2 regions of the Mesobacillus sp. QJM3NY_10 genome follow, and region 2 is predicted to be linked to the other one. Evidence: a T-box and tRNA genes for the amino acid it is inferred to sense, from the RefSeq annotation. Region 2 holds a T-box; the other holds one or more tRNA genes.
The links. The T-box of region 2 lies ahead of serS (serine--tRNA ligase). A T-box ahead of a tRNA ligase gene usually reads a tRNA of that ligase, here a tRNA-Ser.
Positions count from the first base shown of each region.

Region 1: it has a tRNA-Ser gene. The T-box ahead of serS (serine--tRNA ligase) is inferred to sense a tRNA for this amino acid. The anticodon was not compared.

Region 1 covers NZ_CM149675.1:3,800,687-3,805,829, reverse strand. Annotated here, with positions in the region: rRNA gene AC0VX7_RS19210 (23S ribosomal RNA) at 1-898, shown strand, start outside; rRNA gene rrf (5S ribosomal RNA) at 1,044-1,159, shown strand; tRNA gene AC0VX7_RS19200 (tRNA-Val) at 1,170-1,245, shown strand; tRNA gene AC0VX7_RS19195 (tRNA-Thr) at 1,312-1,387, shown strand; tRNA gene AC0VX7_RS19190 (tRNA-Lys) at 1,395-1,470, shown strand; tRNA gene AC0VX7_RS19185 (tRNA-Leu) at 1,539-1,623, shown strand; tRNA gene AC0VX7_RS19180 (tRNA-Gly) at 1,660-1,734, shown strand; tRNA gene AC0VX7_RS19175 (tRNA-Leu) at 1,745-1,833, shown strand; tRNA gene AC0VX7_RS19170 (tRNA-Arg) at 1,862-1,938, shown strand; tRNA gene AC0VX7_RS19165 (tRNA-Pro) at 1,956-2,032, shown strand; tRNA gene AC0VX7_RS19160 (tRNA-Ala) at 2,050-2,125, shown strand; tRNA gene AC0VX7_RS19155 (tRNA-Met) at 2,148-2,224, shown strand; tRNA gene AC0VX7_RS19150 (tRNA-Ile) at 2,416-2,492, shown strand; tRNA gene AC0VX7_RS19145 (tRNA-Ser) at 2,510-2,602, shown strand; tRNA gene AC0VX7_RS19140 (tRNA-Met) at 2,627-2,700, shown strand; tRNA gene AC0VX7_RS19135 (tRNA-Asp) at 2,704-2,779, shown strand; tRNA gene AC0VX7_RS19130 (tRNA-Phe) at 2,813-2,885, shown strand; tRNA gene AC0VX7_RS19125 (tRNA-His) at 2,923-2,998, shown strand; tRNA gene AC0VX7_RS19120 (tRNA-Gly) at 3,005-3,078, shown strand; tRNA gene AC0VX7_RS19115 (tRNA-Ile) at 3,082-3,155, shown strand; tRNA gene AC0VX7_RS19110 (tRNA-Asn) at 3,169-3,243, shown strand; tRNA gene AC0VX7_RS19105 (tRNA-Ser) at 3,251-3,341, shown strand; tRNA gene AC0VX7_RS19100 (tRNA-Glu) at 3,345-3,416, shown strand; gene glgB (1,4-alpha-glucan branching protein GlgB) at 4,209-5,143, shown strand, end outside.
Region 2 covers NZ_CM149675.1:18,541-23,683, reverse strand. Annotated here, with positions in the region: gene serS (serine--tRNA ligase) at 1-980, opposite strand, end outside; T-box leader at 1,060-1,276, opposite strand; gene pdxT (pyridoxal 5'-phosphate synthase glutaminase subunit PdxT) at 1,331-1,921, opposite strand; gene pdxS (pyridoxal 5'-phosphate synthase lyase subunit PdxS) at 1,932-2,813, opposite strand; gene AC0VX7_RS00085 (serine hydrolase) at 2,980-4,284, opposite strand; gene guaB (IMP dehydrogenase) at 4,517-5,143, opposite strand, start outside.

The DNA.
Region 1 (5,143 bases), 990 kb from region 2:
GAGACTCGGTGAAATTATAGTACCTGTGAAGATGCAGGTTACCCGCGACAGGACGGAAAGACCCCGTGGAGCTTTACTGTAGCCTGATATTGAATTTTGGTACAGCTTGTACAGGATAGGTAGGAGCCTGAGAAACCGGAGCGCCAGCTTCGGTGGAGGCGTCGGTGGGATACTACCCTGGCTGTATTGAAATTCTAACCCACGCCCCTGATCGGGGCGGGAGACAGTGTCAGGTGGGCAGTTTGACTGGGGCGGTCGCCTCCTAAAGAGTAACGGAGGCGCCCAAAGGTTCCCTCAGAATGGTTGGAAATCATTCGCAGAGTGTAAAGGCACAAGGGAGCTTGACTGCGAGACCTACAAGTCGAGCAGGGACGAAAGTCGGGCTTAGTGATCCGGTGGTTCCGCATGGAAGGGCCATCGCTCAACGGATAAAAGCTACCCCGGGGATAACAGGCTTATCTCCCCCAAGAGTCCACATCGACGGGGAGGTTTGGCACCTCGATGTCGGCTCATCGCATCCTGGGGCTGTAGTCGGTCCCAAGGGTTGGGCTGTTCGCCCATTAAAGCGGTACGCGAGCTGGGTTCAGAACGTCGTGAGACAGTTCGGTCCCTATCCGTCGTGGGCGCAGGAAATTTGAGAGGAGCTGTCCTTAGTACGAGAGGACCGGGATGGACGCACCGCTGGTGTACCAGTTGTCTTGCCAAAGGCATCGCTGGGTAGCTATGTGCGGACGGGATAAGTGCTGAAAGCATCTAAGCATGAAGCCCCCCTCAAGATGAGATTTCCCATAGCGCAAGCTAGTAAGAACCCTGAAAGATGATCAGGTTGATAGGTCAGAGGTGGAAGCGCGGTGACGTGTGGAGCTGACTGATACTAATCGTTCGAGGACTTAACCAAAATAGATTATTCGTTCTTCTTGAATTCTTCTTACACATTATCTAGTTTTGAGGGAATAAAGATATTTTCAAAGTAAAATTTCTTTAAAATTTCTCTTGCAAAATAACTTAAAGTCAGTATAATAGATATTGTCTTTAAAAAAATGTCTGGTGACGATGGCGAGAAGGTCACACCCGTTCCCATACCGAACACGGAAGTTAAGCTTCTCAGCGCCGATGGTAGTTGGGGGTTTCCCCCTGTGAGAGTAGGACGTCGCCGGGCAGTTTCAAATGGAGGATTAGCTCAGCTGGGAGAGCATCTGCCTTACAAGCAGAGGGTCGGCGGTTCGATCCCGTCATCCTCCACCAATTTTTATTCGCGAAAGCGAATAAACATCCTTAACTTCACACAGTGAAATAATCTACATTTACCATGCCGGTGTAGCTCAATTGGTAGAGCAACTGACTTGTAATCAGTAGGTTGGGGGTTCAAGTCCTCTTGCCGGCACCACTTGTACGAGCCATTAGCTCAGTCGGTAGAGCATCTGACTTTTAATCAGAGGGTCGAAGGTTCGAGTCCTTCATGGCTCACCAAGTTTTTTTCGCGCCAGCGAAAATAAACTTCCTTATCTTCGCGACAGCGAAAACTTATTATCTTATATGCGGGTGTGGCGGAATTGGCAGACGCACCAGACTTAGGATCTGGCGCCGCAAGGCGTGGGGGTTCGACTCCCTTCACCCGCACCAAAGTTTTTTGCGCTAGCAAAATAACTTTCCATAAATGCGGAAGTAGTTCAGTGGTAGAATACAACCTTGCCAAGGTTGGGGTCGCGGGTTCGAATCCCGTCTTCCGCTCCATAGTTCTTAAGCCGGGGTGGCGGAACTGGCAGACGCACAGGACTTAAAATCCTGCGGTAGGTGACTACCGTACCGGTTCGATTCCGGTCCTCGGCACCACCAAGTTAGCTAATAAACATTTATATTTGCGCCCGTAGCTCAATTGGATAGAGCGTCTGACTACGGATCAGAAGGTTATGGGTTCGACTCCTTTCGGGCGCGCCATTATATTTTCTCTTTATCGGGGAGTAGCTCAGCTTGGTAGAGCACTTGGTTTGGGACCAAGGGGTCGCAGGTTCGAATCCTGTCTTCCCGACCATGCTACTTATTTTATATGGGGCCTTAGCTCAGCTGGGAGAGCGCCTGCCTTGCACGCAGGAGGTCAGCGGTTCGATCCCGCTAGGCTCCACCATATTCACTTTAAATAATAATTTGGCGGTGTAGCTCAGCTGGCTAGAGCGTACGGTTCATACCCGTAAGGTCGGGGGTTCGATCCCCTCCGCCGCTACCAATTTCAATCTGGTTGAACCTATTCAATCTAGGATATCCTGGACCTTTAGCTCAGCTGATTAGAGCAACGAGCAAGGCATCTATGAGCTTGCTTCGAGTTGTACCCATCGAGCTGCTGCTTGAATAGACTTTCTGAGATGGGGACAGACCCACTAGGATATTTTCACAACCTAGATCAATCCAGCTAAACATGGACCTTTAGCTCAGCTGGTTAGAGCAGACGGCTCATAACCGTCCGGTCGTAGGTTCGAGTCCTACAAGGTCCACCATTGCTTATTTTTAACACGGAGGTATACCCAAGTCTGGCTGAAGGGATCGGTCTTGAAAACCGACAGGCGGGTAACACCGCGCGGGGGTTCGAATCCCTCTACCTCCTCCATAATTTTAATATCATTAATATCGTCGCGGGGTGGAGCAGTCCGGTAGCTCGTCGGGCTCATAACCCGAAGGTCGCAGGTTCAAATCCTGCCCCCGCAATCTGGTCCCGTGGTGTAGCGGTTAACATGCCTGCCTGTCACGCAGGAGATCGCCGGTTCGATCCCGGTCGGGACCGCCATTTTTAATAATTACCAATAGCAATATTTATAGTGGCTCAGTAGCTCAGTCGGTAGAGCAAAGGACTGAAAATCCTTGTGTCGGCGGTTCGATTCCGTCCTGAGCCACCTTATTTAATTTAAATGAATATTTAATAATAATATGGCGGTTGTGGCGAAGTGGTTAACGCACCTGATTGTGGTTCAGGCATTCGTGGGTTCGATTCCCATCAGTCGCCCCATTTTTTGCGGGTGTAGTTTAGTGGTAAAACCTCAGCCTTCCAAGCTGATGATGAGAGTTCGATTCTCTTCACCCGCTCCATAAGGGCCTATAGCTCAGCTGGTTAGAGCGCACGCCTGATAAGCGTGAGGTCGGTGGTTCGAGTCCACTTAGGCCCATTTTTTGTATTATTCCGCAGTAGCTCAGTGGTAGAGCACTCGGCTGTTAACCGAGCGGTCGTAGGTTCGAATCCTACCTGCGGAGCCATTTTTATGGGGAAGTACTCAAGAGGCTGAAGAGGCGCCCCTGCTAAGGGTGTAGGTCGGGTAACCGGCGCGAGGGTTCAAATCCCTCCTTCTCCGCCATAAGGCCCCTTGGTCAAGCGGTTAAGACACCGCCCTTTCACGGCGGTAACACGGGTTCGAATCCCGTAGGGGTCATAAGGAAAGCTGTTAGCAATTATGCTAACGGCTTTTTTTTATGTTTTCAAAAAAAATTTGGATTCCAGAGAGACCATTAAGAAATTTTTCATTAATATTTATCTGCTTGCTATTAAATCATTTCAGCAAGCAGCATACACTTAGAAGAAGGTAAGATGTTCATAAATGAGTAAGATACAATTGTCTAATTAGTAAAGAAAAAAGGGTTACTTAAAAATTGAGATATATGCCCTGTTGTAAGGGGCAAAGGGAAAAACGTGTAACGTAAAGGAGTGAAAGTAATTCGTCTAATGGCCGAAGAAACGAGAATCAAGCCATAAATTAGCGAAGCTTAACATTCAATTAAATGATCCTTGCCTAGATAATCAATGCCCCAATCTGTACCCCTGGTTTCACATCTGTAGCAACCCTAACCTAGTAATTTCACCCCAAATCAATATCTAATCAATATCTAATCACTATCTCATCACTATCTGATCACTTCCTTGATACGATGAAAACGTTATCAGCCAAAAATATTTTCTCACCTATTTCCTCTATTAAACCTAATAAATTCAACTAATCCTTTTAATGAATCATTATTCAATTTCATTTTTCGTTCTCCAAATTTCGCGTAATTGGAAGATTTAGTACATTAAAGCGCTACCATTTGAGGGCTTTTGTCGAAATTCGGATTTTGATAAGAATTATTGTCGAAAGATTAAGAAAATGTTTACAAGGAATTCCTTCTGGAAACTAGAATACTAGTGAAATAGGGCGTTTTATTAGTTTTACAAAGGCAGGTGGAATGCATTGGTGATAAATCCTACAGAGTTTGAATTGCATTTGTTCCATGAAGGGAATCTGTTCCAAAGCTACAATTTATTTGGAGCACATGTCATTAAAAGTGGAACTGAAACATATACTCGATTTTGTGTGTGGGCTCCAAATGCGACTCAGGTAAGGCTTACAGGTGATTTTAATAATTGGGATGGGAATGGCTATGAGTTTCATAAAGTCAATCAGGAGGGGGTCTGGCAGCTCGCTCTTGAGGGGGATCTGACCGGTACCATTTATAAATATGAGATTGTAACGGAGTCGGGTGAGCGATTGCTCAAATCTGACCCTTATGCTTTTTTCTCGGAAGTAAGGCCAAATACGGTTTCAATCGTCTACCCAATGGACGGCTATAAATGGAATGACCAGAAATGGCTGCAAAAGCGTGAAAAGAGGAGCACACTTGGCGAGCCGATGTTCATCTATGAACTTCATGTAGGTTCCTGGAAAAAGCATGATAATGGTTCCTTTCTTACATACCGTGAGCTTGTTGATGAATTGATCCCATATATTGTTGCGCATGGATACACACATATTGAATTATTGCCTCTAACTGAGCATCCGCTCGACATCTCCTGGGGCTATCAATCTACTGGTTATTTTTCAGTTACGAGCCGATATGGAACGCCTCATGATTTCATGTATTTCGTTGATATGTGCCATCAAAACGGCATCGGGGTCATCCTTGATTGGATTCCGGGGCATTTTTGCAAGGATGCGCATGGGCTGTACAAATTTGATGGCAGCTATGTGTTTGAATATCAGCGTGAGAATGATCGTGAGAACCAGGTATGGGGAACAGCCAATTTCGATCTGGGAAAAACAGAGGTCCAGAGCTTCCTGATCTCGAGTGCGCTTTTCTGGCTGGAAAAATATCATATCGACGGCTTCAGGGTTGATGCAGTGGCCAA
Region 2 (5,143 bases):
AGGTCTGCTGAGCACATGCTCAATACGCGGTATGGAAGACCGAGCAGCTGTAGGACCTTTTCAGCGTGTCCAGTAAGTTTCTCGAGCTCTTCATAAGAATCTTCTGGTTTTACGAATTTAACAAGCTCGACCTTGTTAAACTGATGCTGGCGAATCAAACCGCGAGTATCTCTTCCCGCAGATCCTGCCTCTGAACGGAAGCACGCACTGTAGGCTGCATAATTGACTGGCAATTCTTCTCCGCTCAAAATTTCATCGCGGTGCATATTTGTAACAGGAACCTCAGCTGTCGGGATCAAGAAATAATCTTCGCTCTCGATTCGGAACGCATCTTCTTCAAACTTAGGAAGCTGGCCCGTCCCAGTCATGCTTGCACGGTTAACCATGTATGGTGGAAGAACTTCTGTGTAGCCATGCTCGTCGACATGAAGGTCCAGCATGAAGCTCATCAAAGCGCGCTCAAGACGTGCTCCTAAACCCTTGTAAAATACAAAACGGCTGCCGGTTACTTTTCCAGCACGTTCAAAATCAAGGATTTTCAAATGGTCTGCGATATCCCAGTGCGGTTTCGCTTCGAATTCAAAATCACGGATTTCTCCCCATTTGCGAACCTCTACATTATCATCTTCAGTTTCTCCAACAGGAACACTCTCATGAGGGACATTCGGAATGCTGAGCATCAAGGCTTCCAATTCTTCCTCAACCTCTCTCAACTGGTCATCCAAAACCTTGATTTTATCGCCAACTTCACGCATTTCAGCAATCAAGTGGTCAGCATCCTGCTTTTCACGCTTCAATTGCGCAACCTGCTGGGACACTTCATTTCTTCTGCTCTTCAGCTGTTCAGCGTCAAGAATCAATTCCCTGCGCCTCACATCCAGATCCTCAAACTTGCCGAAGTCGGTCATGTCTTCGCCACGATGCTGAAGCTTTTGTTTTACTTCTTCAAAATTCGCTCTCAAATACTTTACGTCTAACACTGCGATTTCCTCCTTTTTTTATAAGAAGCTTTTCCTGAAGTAAAAAAGTCTTTGATAAAATAAAAAACTCCCGTCCCCAAAAAGGGACGAGAGTTAACCCGCGTTGCCACCCTAGTTGAAAGCAAACATGCTTTCCACTCATAAAATAACGGTTTTTACCGAAAGTATTTACTTGCCATAATGGCGTTCCATACTCTGCTCGAGGGCGGATTCATTTGCACCAGACACCGGTTTGCACCAACCACCGGCTCTCTTCGGAATGGACACAAGCTACTATTCCCTCTCATAGCTTTTTTACTATCAAATTTTAATACATAATTTACTACAATTATGTTCAGCATGCAAGCGGTTTATGCAAAATTTTTACTCTTTGTCTCCTCGACCATTTTTACAAAATAATTCATGAGTCTATAATCATCGGTCAATTCAGGATGGAAGGAACAACCTAAGAACTGTCCGTCACGAGCAGCAACAATTCTGTCGTTATGCTTGGCCAGCACTTCGACATTCTCGCCAGCTTCCACAATATGAGGTGCCCGAATGAAAACTGCTGAGAAATTATCAGCCACTCCCGCAATACTGATGTCAGCTTCAAAGCTTTCGCGCTGGCGGCCAAATGAATTACGTTCCACTTTCACATCCATAACACCAAGATGCGGCGCATCATAGCCAACCAGATCATTCGCAAGCAAGATCAATCCGGCACAAGTTCCGAACATCGGCTTACCATCATCAGCGAACTTCTTTAACTCTTCCATGAAGCCATACTTATCAATCAGACGGCGAATTGTAGTGCTTTCTCCGCCGGGTATGATCAGGCCATCTACTTCTGCTAGCTCTTCTGGACGCTTAATGACATTGCCTTCAGCTCCAGATGCTTCGATTGCCCATATATGCTCTCGTACAGCCCCCTGAAGGCCAAGTACTCCTATTTTCACCATAGCTATCCCCTTACCAGCCGCGGTCCTGCATGCGGGCTTCAGGTGCCAATGATGAAATTTCCATACCCTTCATCGGAATGCCAAGACCTTTCGAAATGTTCGCAATCAGTTCGTAATCCTGATAGTGAGTCGTCGCCTCAACAATTGCCTTTGCAAACTTCGCAGGATTATCAGATTTAAAGATACCAGAACCTACAAATACTCCGTCTGCACCTAGCTGCATCATTAATGCCGCGTCTGCTGGTGTAGCCACACCGCCGGCAGCAAAGTTCACGACCGGAAGGCGTCCAAGCTGCTTGATTTCTAGCAGAAGCTCATATGGAGCTCCAAGAAGCTTGGCCTCAGTCATAAGCTCATCCATATCCATCGCAACTACTTTGCGCACCTGGGCATTTACCTTGCGGATATGGCGTACAGCCTCGACGATATTGCCTGTACCAGGCTCTCCCTTGGTACGAAGCATGGAAGCCCCTTCGCCAATCCTTCTCGCTGCTTCGCCAAGGTCACGGCAACCACATACGAATGGAACTGTGTAATCTCTTTTATTTAAGTGGAATTCTTCATCAGCCGGAGTCAGAACTTCACTCTCATCGATATAATCAACACCCATCGCTTCAAGCACGCGCGCTTCTACGATGTGGCCGATTCGTGCTTTTGCCATAACGGGAATTGTGACAGCACCCATTACCTCTTCAGTGATACGTGGGTCAGCCATTCTTGCTACGCCGCCTGCCGCGCGGATATCCGATGGAACGCGTTCCAGGGCCATTACGGCAACTGCGCCGGCCTCTTCTGCGATCTTCGCCTGCTCAGCGTTAACAACGTCCATGATGACGCCGCCCTTTTGCATTTCTGCCATACCGCGTTTAACTCGATCAGTACCTGTCTTCATTGTTTTTCCCCCTTGTCCCTGTAAAAGGATTACTATGTAAGCACTTGAAAATAACTGGAAAACCAGACTTACTTAGTCGGAATTTAGTTATCCCTATTGAAAATAAACAATAAAAAAGGTTTCCTGTCAAGGCAGGAAACCAAATATTCTTTATATTACAACTTAATTAAAACCAACCCTTAACTGTGTCAGCAACTCCGCCAAATAGGTCTCCAAAGAAACCACCGATACCGCGCATCATTAGCACGAACCAGTTCGCTTTTTCGACACTTTCAGCTGCGACAACTGGAACCTGGATTTGTTTTTGTCCAGCTTCAGTTAAAAAGCTGATGTTCTCATCCTTTTTGGACTTTACAGTCATATAGCCAACCTGTTCGCCTTTTTTAATAGGAGCAGTCAGTTCGCCATTTTCATTCAGCTTCTTTTTATCCAGTACAAGAACCGGTTCATATTCATCCTTTTCGCCATTTCTGATGGTCATTGTAATGGCATCTTTAGACTGAATCTTAACGCTGTCTTCCTTCCCTTTCGTTACCGGAAGGTTTTTCTTGCCTTTGATCTGATGATTATCTTTTACAAGCTCTTCTTCTGTAAAATTACTAAAAGCAAAATCAAGGATTTTACGTGTTTCCGAAAAACGGCTGTCCTTAGAGTCTGCCTTCATGATCACAGAAATGAATCTTTGGTCATTTCTCATTGCAGTAGCCGTAAAACCATATCCTGCAAAATCAGTCGAACCTGTTTTTAAGCCGTCTACACCATCATACTGGTAGATAAGGCCTGGAAGCATCCAGTTAAAGTTCTTATATTCACGTCCGTCACGGAATTTCAAAGATGGCATTTTTGCTGTATCCAGAACCTCTGGGTAATCGTTCAAAAGACGGTAAGCAAGTTGGGCCAGTGAACGCGCAGACATGACGTTTTCTTCATCCGGGTTGCCTGCAGGATGGTTGCCCAGCAAATCAGAGTTATTCAACCCTGATGAGTTGACGAATTTATAATCCTTCAAACCAAGCTCAGCAGCTTTCTTATTCATCTTTTCAACATGATTCTTCTCAGTTCCTGAAAGAACTTCAGCAAGTGCGACAGTCGCTGCATTTCCAGAATGGATGGCCATCGCTTCATACAATTCTTTTACCGTATAATCTTCACCTTGAGTTAATCCTACATTGGATAGGCCAGGTGCAGCGGATAGCTTGTGGACATACTCATTGATTTTTACCTTCTGGCTCCACTTAAGCTTTCCTTCTTTGACCGCTTCAAGGACCATATATTCAGTCATCATTTTAGCCATTGATGCAACGCCAAGGACCACATCGGAATTTTTCTCATATAAGACTCTTCCTGTATCCGCGTCAATCAGCATGGCCGCTTCAGCATCGATCCCTAATTGTCCCTCTGCTGCTTCTGCTTCCATTAAAAATCCAGAAAACATAGTTGTGATCGTTAAAATGAATGCTGCAAAGAACATTGAAAGCTGTTTCTGTTTACGATTCAAGACGACTTTCCCTCCAAAATTTTATAAAATATCTATGAAACTTTCATATTTGTTGACCCCTAAAAAATCACACCCGTTTAGTTTACCATAAAAAAAATGAAAAAAATAGACAGAGAATAGTCACTCTGTCTATTGAAAAATAAGGAAAAAACAGCTGGTATACAGGAAAAAAGTCGTAGTCCCTGCCTGTTTTCCAAATATAAACTTAGCTCATAGAGTAATTTGGTGCTTCCTTCGTGATCTGGACATCATGTGGATGGCTCTCTCTTAGTCCTGCACCAGTCATTTTGATGAATTGGGCGTTCTCTCTTAATTCTTCGAGATTGGCAGTGCCGCAATATCCCATACCTGAGCGAATACCGCCTACAAGCTGATAGATCGTATCTGTAAGAGGACCTTTATAAGGAATTCTTCCTTCAATGCCTTCCGGAACGAACTTCTTATTATCTTCTTGGAAATAACGGTCTTTAGAGCCCTTTTCCATTGCCCCAACTGAGCCCATTCCACGATATACTTTAAAGCGTCTTCCCTGGTAGATTTCAGTTTCCCCTGGACTTTCACTGACACCTGCAAGCAAGCTTCCGAGCATGACGGCATGCCCACCCGCAGCAAGAGCTTTGACGATATCTCCTGAATATTTAATACCGCCATCTGCAATGATTGCTTTGCCGTGCTTGCGTGCTTCTGTCGCACAATCATATACAGCGGTAATTTGCGGAACGCCTACTCCAGCTACAACCCTCGTTGTACAGATTGATCCAGGCCCAATGCCGACCTTGACAATATCCGCCCCTGCCTCTATCAAGTCTCTTGTCGCTTCTGCAGTCGCAAC